Regions from separate parts of the Streptomyces fractus genome, predicted to be linked through region 1. Evidence: riboswitches for the same ligand, from Rfam matches in the RefSeq annotation. Region 1 holds a riboswitch; the other holds the start of a gene.
What was found. A riboswitch is a leader RNA that binds a small molecule or an ion and turns the genes downstream of it on or off. The one in region 1 is predicted to bind glycine.
Positions count from the first base shown of each region.

Region 2: linked by a shared signal. The riboswitch ahead of gcvP (aminomethyl-transferring glycine dehydrogenase) and the one ahead of gcvT (glycine cleavage system aminomethyltransferase GcvT) in region 1 are both predicted to bind glycine.

Region 1 is NZ_JBMYHI010000002.1:3,201,596-3,206,825, forward strand. It holds gene ACP4E5_RS16155 (enhanced serine sensitivity protein SseB C-terminal domain-containing protein) at 219-1,016, opposite strand; gene ACP4E5_RS16160 (enhanced serine sensitivity protein SseB) at 1,145-1,969, opposite strand; gene ACP4E5_RS16165 (AAA family ATPase) at 2,081-2,701, opposite strand; glycine riboswitch at 2,863-2,975, shown strand; glycine riboswitch at 2,976-3,076, shown strand; gene gcvT (glycine cleavage system aminomethyltransferase GcvT) at 3,140-4,264, shown strand; gene gcvH (glycine cleavage system protein GcvH) at 4,353-4,730, shown strand; gene glyA (serine hydroxymethyltransferase) at 4,739-5,230, shown strand, end outside.
Region 2 is NZ_JBMYHI010000002.1:7,641,939-7,647,168, forward strand. It holds gene ftsR (transcriptional regulator FtsR) at 1-559, shown strand, start outside; gene ACP4E5_RS36645 (bifunctional nuclease family protein) at 646-1,119, shown strand; gene ACP4E5_RS36650 (MerR family transcriptional regulator) at 1,311-1,931, shown strand; gene ACP4E5_RS36655 (DNA polymerase IV) at 1,978-3,426, shown strand; gene ACP4E5_RS36660 (PRC-barrel domain-containing protein) at 3,369-3,743, opposite strand; glycine riboswitch at 3,867-3,962, shown strand; gene gcvP (aminomethyl-transferring glycine dehydrogenase) at 4,148-5,230, shown strand, end outside.

The sequences.
Region 1 (5,230 bases):
GAGGCGAAGCCCCCTTGGAGCGGGAGTCTTCAACCTGGGTGTGATCTGTTGCCAGACTTGACGGCGAAAGGATGCCTAAACGTGATGCAGGCTGGGGTGTTCCGTTATCCGGACTGCCGTGAACGGGGGCCGGACGGTGGGCAGTTGGGACGCGAGGGGCGAATCCCGCCTTTGACCGGTCGAGTTGGGGCGGAACCGGCTATGTTGCCCCGCCGCTTTCAGTACGTCGCGCCGTAGGGCGGCGGATACCCGTAGCCCCCGCCGACCTGTCCCGCGGGGGCGGCGTGCGCCTCCCGGTCATAGAACGGACGCGCTTGCCGCAGCCACATCGCCACCGGGTCGTACTCGTCCGACATCGCGACCGTGGAGACCGGGAGGCCCTCGGGGACCGCCGGGATGGACTGCTGCATCATGGCGCGGACCGCGTCCACGGACGCCGGGGACGTGTCGTAGACGTCCAGGCCGATGGCCAGGTAGGGCGCGCCCAGCGTGGGCTGGACCCAGGCGCGGCGCAGCGAGCGGATCGCCGTCGTACGGTGCGCGTTCTGGGTCAGGACGGCGTAGAACTGGGGGATCTCGATCGCGGGTTCGGACAGGCGCAGCGGGCCCGCCGGCTGGCGGTCCAGGCCGCCCGCGATGCGGCGCAGGTCGAGCCACGGGATGCCGACGCCGCCGCCCGGCGCGTGCGGGTTCAGCCAGAGCCCGTAGTGGTCCGGGTAGAGCGTGCGCGCCGCGTCGACCCCGCTCACCACCTCGTACGCCCGCGACCAGCCGGAGGCGGAGAGCTCCTGGGCGGACGTGACGCAGGGGGCGTACGAGAAGCCGTCGACCTCCATGTTCCCGTACTGGGCGTCAGGGGATCCGGCCTGGCCGTGCCAGAGCAGCATCCAGACCTGCCCGGCCGCGGGGTCGGCGAGGGCCTTGAGGAGCGCCTCGTACGCGTCGTAGCGTCCCGGCGTCACCTGGCGCAGCATGTGCTCGACCTGTCCGGCCGCGGCCGTGCCCGACGCACTCACCCGTAACCGCCCCTTCGGCTCTTCAACTACGTCCGTGTTCCCATACGTGGCCGGAGAGCGAAGCGCCGACCGGTCACGTCATGAAACCAGCTTAAGCGGCGATACTGACACCGACTTGACGGACGCCGTCACCCTTCTCGTACGTAGAACGGCCGTACGTGTGTACGCAGCCAGTCCGCGACCGGGTCCTGCGTCACATCCAGGAACACCAGGTTGACGGTCCAGGCCACCGGCGCACGGCCCAGCGCCCGCCCCAGCGCGTCCAGCGGAAGCTCCCGCGCGCCCCCCGCGGCGCCGGCCGCCTGCGCCAGTTCCACGCCGATGAACAGGGACGGTTCCGCGTCCTCCACGGTCGCGAGGCAGCGCCGGGCGCTCAGCACCGTGCCGAGCCCCTCGAACTCCTCGCGCACCGCGGCCAGGAAGTCCATGGGGTCGACCTGCCAGTCGGGCTCGCTCAGCACCACGCGGCCGCCCGTCGCCGGGCCGTCGAGCGGCGTGCGCCCGCTGCGGGCCAGTTCGGCGACGGCCGGCGGCGGCAGCGGGACGCCGACCGTGCCGTCCGGGTTGACGGCGATGCCGACCTGCGGCGGAAGGCCGCGCGCGAACTCGACGGCCGGGGCCACCGTGCAGTCCATGCGGCCACCGGTGACCGCCATGAACTGCTGCTCGGAGCTGAACACGGGGACGTAGGCCTGGCCCCCGATCTCCAGGCTCGGCAGATCGAGGTCCCTGCTGGCGTTCGAACCGCCCCGGGGCAGCGGGATCCACACGTGGCTACGGCCGAGCGCCTCGACGATCCGGCCGCCGGCGGCGCTCCCCGCCTGCTGGCCGATGGCCGCGGCGAGGACCTCCTCCAACTCGTTGACGGGCCAGCCCTGCGCGGGGTGGGCGAAGCCGCCCTCGTGCCCCTGGGCGTGACCGTGACCCGGCTCCGGGGTGCCTGGGAACTCCATGACTGCCATCAACCTCTGCCGTTCTGCCCGCTGCTGTGCCCGCCCGACCTTAACTCGTACACACAACGGGACACGGTGCGGTTCCTTCCGCTTGCACCAGGGACGCCGGCGTCAGTCGCCGAACGTGATCCCTCCCAGCGCCTCCATCGCCGCCCGGTCGAGCAGCACCGCCGACGCCATCCCGGCCGGCAGGTTCCCCCGCTCCGTCGCGCTGACGAGCGCGCCCACCGCCCGGCGGTGCCGGGCGAACGCGTACCGGGACACCCCGCGGCCGCGGTCCCGCTGCCCCTCAAGGGCCGTGTCCGCCGGTACGTCGAGCAGCATCAGGTGGACGGCGGCCCCGCGCCGCCGCGCCGTGCGGGTCACCCAGCGGCGCACCCACGCCTGCGTACCGCAGTCGTGCACGACGACGCTCGCGCCCGAGCGCATCGCCCGGCGCAGCCCCACGTAGTGCGCGACCCGGACCAGCGGGCGGTACAGCGCGTACGGCACGCGGCGCGGCATGCGCGCGGCCCAGCGCTCGCGGGTGTCCTGCGAGTCGATCCGGATCTCCGTGACGGCCCGCCGCATCAGCGTCGACTTGCCGCTGCCCGGCAGGCCCGAGAGCACGACGAGGTCGCCCGCCGCGAAGGCGAGCCGGTGCGGCGTGTGACCGCGCCGGCCCCGCAGGTCCCGCACCGAGCGCTGCCCGGGGATCCGCACCCCCGCCACCACGGACGCCGAACCCGACACCGCATACGCCCCCGCGACTGCCTTGTGCACCGTGATCGTCCTCCCCGTTCCGGTCACGCCACCGTTGCCCCTCAAGTGTAAAGAGAAGGTAATGCACCTCAAGGGGTTTCCCTGTCGGACAGGCATGCAATGATGTGCGCGCAAACTGCATACCGGCCGCTTGAATCCGCGCGGGAGAGTTCCGGGCCTCGTACAGAACCATTGACGAGTGCCCGGGCGCCGAAGGAGCAAGTCCCTCCCTTGAATCTCTCAGGCCCCGTACCGCGCGGGCGAGGCAGATCTGAAAAGTGGGGCGTCCTTGTGACGCGGCGCCCCCACCCAAGGTGCAAGCCCCTCGGGGCGAACCTCTCAGGTTCCGATGACAGATGGGGAGGACGTCTCGCGCGCGTTTTTTCGAGACTCCGCCATCGCCGTCATGCCACCGGGAGCACACCAGCTATGACCCGCACCACCGCACTGGACGCCCTGCATCGTTCGCTCGGCGCGACGATGACCGACTTCGCCGGCTGGGACATGCCGCTGCGCTACGCCAGCGAGCGCGACGAGCACAACGCCGTGCGCACCCGGGCCGGTCTCTTCGACCTGTCCCACATGGGCGAGATCACGGTGACCGGGCCACAGGCCGTGGACCTGCTCAACCACGCCCTCGTCGGCAACATCGGCTCCGTCGGCCCCGGCCGCGCCCGCTACACCATGATCTGCCGCGAGGACGGCGGGATCCTCGACGACCTGATCGTGTACCGGCTCGGCGAGACCGAGGCCCCCGAGTACATGGTGGTCGCGAACGCGGGCAACGCGCAGGTCGTGCTCGACGCCCTCACCGAGCGCGCCGCCGGCTTCGACGCCGAGGTCCGCGACGACCACGACGCGTACGCGCTGCTCGCGGTGCAGGGCCCGACCTCCGCCGCGATCGTGAAGTCCGTCACGGACGCGGACCTCGACGGCCTGAAGTACTACGCGGGTCTGCCCGGCACCGTCGCCGGTGTGCGGGCGCTCATCGCGCGCACCGGCTACACCGGCGAGGACGGCTTCGAGCTGTTCGTCTCCCCGGCCGACGCCGAGAAGCTGTGGCAGGCGCTGACCGAGGCGGGCGCCGAGTACGGCCTCGTCCCCTGCGGCCTGTCCTGCCGGGACACGCTGCGCCTGGAGGCGGGCATGCCGCTGTACGGGCACGAGCTGACGACCGAACTCACGCCCTTCGACGCCGGGCTCGGCCGCGTCGTGAAGTTCGAGAAGACCTCGCACGGCGACGACTTCGTGGGCCACGACGCGCTCAAGGAGGCCGCCGCGAAGGCCGAGGCCAACCCGCCCCGCAAGCTCGTCGGCCTCATCGCCGAGGGCCGCCGCGTCCCGCGCGCCGGGATGTCGGTCGTCGCGGACGGCCAGGTCATCGGCGAGGTCACCTCGGGCGCCCCGTCCCCGACGCTCGGCAAGCCGATCGCCATCGCCTACGTCGACCCGGCGCACGCCGAGGCGGGTACGGCCGGCGTCGGCGTCGACATCCGCGGCAAGCACGAGCCGTACGAGGTCGTGGCCCTGCCGTTCTACAAGCGCCAGAAATAGTTCCTTCCAAAGCGCCAGAAGCAGCCCGGCCGCCCGTCGGCGCACCCACCGTCACCAGCACCTTCCCGCGTACAGGAGAATTCGCATCATGAGCAACCCCCAGCAGCTGCGTTACAGCAAGGAGCACGAGTGGCTCTCGGCCGTCGAGGACGGCGTCGCCACGATCGGCATCACGGAGCACGCGGCCAACGCGCTCGGTGACATCGTGTTCGTCCAGCTCCCCGAGGTCGGTGACACCGTGACCGCGGGCGAGACCTGCGGCGAGCTCGAGTCGACCAAGTCGGTCTCCGACCTGTACTCCCCTGTCAACGGCGAGGTCACCGAGATCAACCAGGACGTCGTCGACGACCCGGCGCTCGTCAACTCGGCCCCGTTCGAGGGGGGCTGGCTGTTCAAGGTCCGGCTCGCCGACGAGCCGAAGGACCTGCTCTCCGCCGACGAGTACACCGCTTTCTCCGGGAGCTGACCGCACCGATGTCCGTACTGAACGAATCCCTGCACGAGCTCGACCCCGAGGTCGCCGTCGCGGTCGACGCCGAGCTGAAGCGCCAGCAGTCGACCCTCGAAATGATCGCGTCGGAGAACTTCGCCCCGGCCGCCGTCATGGAGGCCCAGGGCTCGGTCCTCACCAACAAGTACGCGGAGGGCTACCCCGGCCGCCGCTACTACGGCGGCTGCGAGCACGTCGACGTCACCGAGCAGATCGCGATCGACCGCGTGAAGGCGCTGTTCGGCGCCGAGTACGCGAACGTGCAGCCGCACTCGGGCGCCTCCGCGAACCAGGCCGCCCTGTTCGCCATCGCCAAGCCGGGCGACACGATCCTCGGCCTGGACCTGGCGCACGGCGGCCACCTCACGCACGGCATGCGCCTGAACTTCTCCGGCAAGCAGTTCAACGTGGTCCCGTACCACGTGGACGACGCCGGTCTGGTCGACATGGCCGAGGTCGAGCGCCTCGCCAAGGAG
Region 2 (5,230 bases), 4.4 Mb from region 1:
TTCGGGCTACCGGAAGTTCAGCCCGGACGATGTCGAGCGGCTCGCCCATGTGCTGCGTATGCAGCGGGACCACTACCTGCCGCTGAAGGTCATCAAGGAGCAGCTCGACGCCCTGGAGCCGGGCGAGACGCTGTCCGTGCCCGCGCCGGGACGCCCCGGCGACGCGGAGGACGGCGACGACGTGCCGACGGCCGCGCGGGTCGGCCGGGACGAATTGCTGGCCGCCGTCGGCGTCGAGGAGCACGAGCTCGACGAATGGGAGTCGTACGGGCTCCTCACACCCCTGCCCGACGGCGGCTACGACGCCTCCGCCGTGTTGGTCGCCGAGCTCATCGGCGAGCTGGCCCGGTTCGGGATCGGGCCGCGGCACCTGCGGGTCATGCGGGCGGCCGCGGACCGGGAGGCCGGCCTGGTGGACCAGGTGGTGGCCCCGCTGAAGGTGCACCGCAACCCGCAGACGCGGGCGCATGCCGAGGCCCGTGCCAAGGAGCTGGCGGGCCTCACCGTGAGGCTGCACTCGGCACTTGTGCAGACCGCGCTCGGGGTGCGTCTGCCCTGATCGCGGGCGCGGGTGAGCACCGATGGCCCGGTCCTCGGTGGATGCCCGACTACCCAAACCGACCGGGCACGTCCTAGGGTTGCTGTGTGAACGAGCTCGACGTCGTAGGTGTCCGGGTCGAAATGCCCTCCAACCAACCGATCGTGCTCCTGCGTGAAGTGGGAGGCGACCGGTACCTCCCCATCTGGATCGGACCGGGGGAGGCGACCGCGATCGCCTTCGCCCAGCAGGGCATGGCGCCCGCGCGTCCGCTGACGCACGACCTTTTCAAGGATGTCCTTGAGGCGGTCGGCCAGGAGCTCACGGAAGTGCGCATCACGGACCTGCGCGAAGGCGTCTTCTACGCGGAGCTGGTGTTCGCGAGCGGGGTCGAGGTCAGTGCCCGCCCGTCGGACGCCATAGCCCTGGCGCTGCGCACCGGTACGCCGATCTTCGGCAGTGACGGGGTCCTGGACGATGCGGGGATCGCGATCCCCGACGAGCAGGAGGACGAGGTGGAGAAGTTCCGCGAGTTCCTCGACCAGATCTCTCCCGAGGACTTCGGCACCAACAGTCAGTGACCTCCAGGACGACGGCCGGACCGGCCGTCGAGCGGCGGCGCCGTCGGGACATTCGGCTAGCCTTTCCCGGCGGTGGGTCACGGGAAACCACTCTTAGGGTGATTATCACTCGGCGTGCCTAGTGTGGCGTTCGTTGACGCACCCCCTGTGACTGCCTACCGTCGACAAGGCAGGTCAATGAGGAGGTCGGCGTGAGAAGCAGCGGCGACGGTACGGCGACGGGCGGTCCGTACCTGTTTGACGGCAGCGCGGCCGATCACACTCCGCAGCGCCCGCAGGCCGTGCCTGTGGTGGCGGGGGAGAGCGGCTCGGCCGCTTCCGAGCAGCTGGGATACCGGGGGCCGACGGCATGTGCGGCGGCCGGCATCACCTACCGGCAGCTCGACTACTGGGCCAGAACCGGCCTTGTGGAACCCAGCGTGCGCTCCGCGTACGGATCGGGGACACAGCGGCTCTACAGCTTCCGGGACGTGGTCGTCCTCAAGGTCGTCAAGCGTTTCCTGGACACGGGCGTCTCGTTGCAGAACATCCGGACCGCCGTGCAGCACCTGCGCGAGAGCGGCTTCCGGGATCTGGAGCGGATGACGCTGATGAGCGACGGCGCGACCGTGTACGAGTGCACGTCGCCGGACGAGGTGCACGACCTGCTCCAGGGCGGCCAGGGGGTCTTCGGGATCGCCGTGGGCGTCGTCTGGCGGGACGTGGAGGCCGCGCTCTCGCAGCTGCACGGCGAGCGTGTGGACACCGGCGAGACGATCGTGCCGCCGAACCCGACGGACGAGCTCGCGAGGCGGCGGGGCAGGGCCGTGTGAGGTCCGTACGGCCCCGTTGTCAGTGGCGTAGGGCAGCATCGGTGATGTGAGAACCGCGCCCACGATCCTGCATCTCGACATGGATGCCTTCTACGCCTCTGCGGAGCAGGCGGCGAAGCCGAGCCTGCGCGGGAAAGCGGTCGTCGTGGGCGGGCTGGGTCCGCGCGGCGTGGTGGCCACGGCGTCGTACGAGGCGCGGAAGTTCGGGGTGCACTCGGCGATGCCGATGGGGCAGGCGCGCAGGCTCGCGCCGCACGCCGCCTATCTGGTGCCGCGTTTCCGGCTCTACCGGGAGATCAGCGAGCAGGTGATGGGTCTCCTGGGCGCCCTTTCGCCGCTCGTCGAGCCGCTGAGCCTGGACGAGGCGTTCGTCGATCTCGAGGCCGGTGAGGCGGCCTGGGACGCCGCGTCGGCGGAGGCCGTGGGGCGTCGGCTGCGGGCCGACATCCGGCGCGTGACCGGGCTGACCGGGTCCGTGGGGCTCGCCGCGTCCAAGATGCTCGCGAAGATCGGTTCGGAGGAGGCCAAGCCGGACGGGCTCGTGCTCATACGCCCCGGTACCGAGCGCGCGCTGCTCGGGCCGCGGTCCGTGCGGATCCTGCCCGGCGTCGGGCCCGCGACGGCGGACCATCTGCGGCGGGCCGGGATCCAGACCGTGGAGGAGATCGCGGGGGCCGGTGAGGACGAGCTGGTGCGTCTCCTCGGCAAGGCGCACGGCAGCCACCTGTACGAGATGGCGCTCGCCCGCGACGAGCGGCCCGTCGTCGCCGAGCGGGACTCCAAGTCCGTATCGGTCGAGGACACGTACGACGTGGACATCCATGACCGGGTGCGGGTCCGGATGGAGGTGCGCAGGCTCGCCGGCCGGTGCGTGGAGCGGCTGAGAGCGGCCGAGCGGTCGGGGCGGACCGTGGTGCTCAAGGTGCGGCGCTACGACTTCTCGACGCTGACGCGCTCCGAGACGCTGCGGGGGCCGACGGACGATCCCGGGGTGGTGCGGGAGGCCGCGGCGCGGTTGCTGGAGAGCGTGGACACGACCGGGGGCGTGCGGTTGCTGGGGGTCGGTGTCAGTGGGCTCGCCGACTTCACGCAGGAGGATCTGTTCGCGCAGTTCGCCGCCGCGGAGGAGGCGGCCGCGGAGGCCGCGGCCGAGGAGCCGGAGGGAGAGGCGGCCGCGGTCGAGCCGGTGGAGGCCGCCGAGCCCGTCGAGCGGAGATGGCTGGCCGGGCACGATGTGCGGCATGCCGAGTTCGGGCCGGGGTGGGTGCAGGGGAGCGGGCTCGGGCGGGTGACCGTGCGGTTCGAGACGCCGTATGCGGTGGTGCCGGGGCGGGTGCGGACCTTCCGGGTCGACGATCCCGAGCTGGAGTCGGCGGATCCGCTGCCGCTGGTGGAAAGAGCCGTCGAAGGTGGGGGAGCCGTCGGCGGGGGCCGCGATCAGGTCGGGTCGTCCTCCGCGCCCGCGACCTTGCCGAACGTGACGTCGGGCGACTGAGGAGCCGTGATGTCCAGACCGTAGTGGTGGTAGAGCTGGAGCTCCTGCTCCGGGGAGAGATGGCGGCCCACGCCGAAGTCGGGGGCGTCCTTGATCAGGGAGCGTTCGAAGGGCACGTGCAGCGTGCCGTCCGTGAAGTCGCTGGGCTCGAGCGGGACGAACGCGTCGCGGCTGAACAGGCCGGTTCGTATCGCGGCCCATTCCGGCACGCCCGTGGCGTCGTCCAGGTACACCTCGTCGATGGTGCCGATCTTGGCCCCGTCGCGGTCGAAGGCCTTGCGGCCGATCAGATTGCGCGGATCGACATCGGTCTGCACGGGCCCTCCAACTGATCGCGATGATCGCAACTCGTCTGTAAGCACTACGAAAGAGCACATTGCGTAAGGCGGCCACTCGGGGGCTCCGGTCAAGTAGCCGCTGGTAGGCTGGCAGACGGCTGCTGACCCCGTGCGGGAGAGTCTTCCGACGGTAGTCGGGGGCGCCGAAGGAGCAAATCCTCCCCGGAATCTCTCAGGCCCCTGTACCGCACGGACGAGGTCACTCTGGAAAGCAGGGCGGGGTGCACGGTTTCCGCTCTCACCGACGGTGCAAGCCGGTGCGTTCCGTGTTCTCGCGGGGTGGGCCGGTGAAGCTCTCAGGTTGAGATGACAGAGGGGGAGGCCGTCCGGGTACCCGCGCCATGGTGCCCCTCGTAGGTCGCAATGACCAGGAGGCCTCCGCAATGACCGCCAACCGTATTCCGCTCTCCCAGCTGGAGCGAGGGATCCCCTTCGAGCAGCGCCACATCGGCCCCGATGAGGCCGCTCAGGCCAAGATGCTCGCGCAGGTCGGCTACGGCTCGCTGGACGAGCTGACCGCGGCCGCGGTGCCCGATGTGATCAAGAGCGCCGAGGCGCTCGACCTTCCGGCCGCCCGCAGCGAGGCCGAGGTGCTGGCCGAGCTGAAGTCGCTCGCCGAGCGCAATGACGTTCTCGGTTCGATGATCGGCCTCGGCTACTACGGGACGTTCACGCCGCCCGTCATCCTGCGCAATGTCATGGAGAACCCGTCCTGGTACACGGCGTACACGCCCTACCAGCCGGAGATCTCGCAGGGCCGCCTCGAGGCGCTGCTCAACTTCCAGACCATGGTCGCCGAGCTGACCGGCCTGCCCACCTCGGGCTCCTCGCTGCTCGACGAGGGCACGGCCGCCGCCGAGGCGATGGCCCTCTCGCGCCGCGTCGGCAAGGTCAAGAACGGTGTCTACGTCGTCGACGCCGACGCCCTGCCGCAGACCATCGCCGTCATTCAGACGCGCGCCGAGCCGACCGGCGTCGAGATCGTCGTCGCCGACCTGAGCGAGGGCATCCCCGCCGAGGTCGCCGAGCGCGGCGTCGTGGGCGTGCTCGTGCAGTACCCGGGCGCCTCCGGCGTCGTGCGGGACATCAAGCCCGTGATCGACCAGGCGCACGAGCTGGGCGCCATCGTGACCGTTGCCGCTGATCTTCTTGCTCTGACGCTGCTCACCTCGCCCGGCGAGCTGGGCGCGGACATCGCCGTCGGTACGACGCAGCGCTTCGGTGTCCCGATGGGCTTCGGCGGCCCGCACGCCGGATACATGGCCGTGCGCGAGAAGTTCGCGCGCTCGCTGCCCGGCCGCCTGGTGGGTGTCTCCGTCGACGCCGACGGCAACAAGGCGTACCGCCTCGCCCTGCAGACCCGCGAGCAGCACATCCGCCGCGAGAAGGCGACCAGCAACATCTGCACCGCGCAGGTGCTGCTCGCCGTCATGGCCGGCATGTACGCCGTCTACCACGGGCCCGAG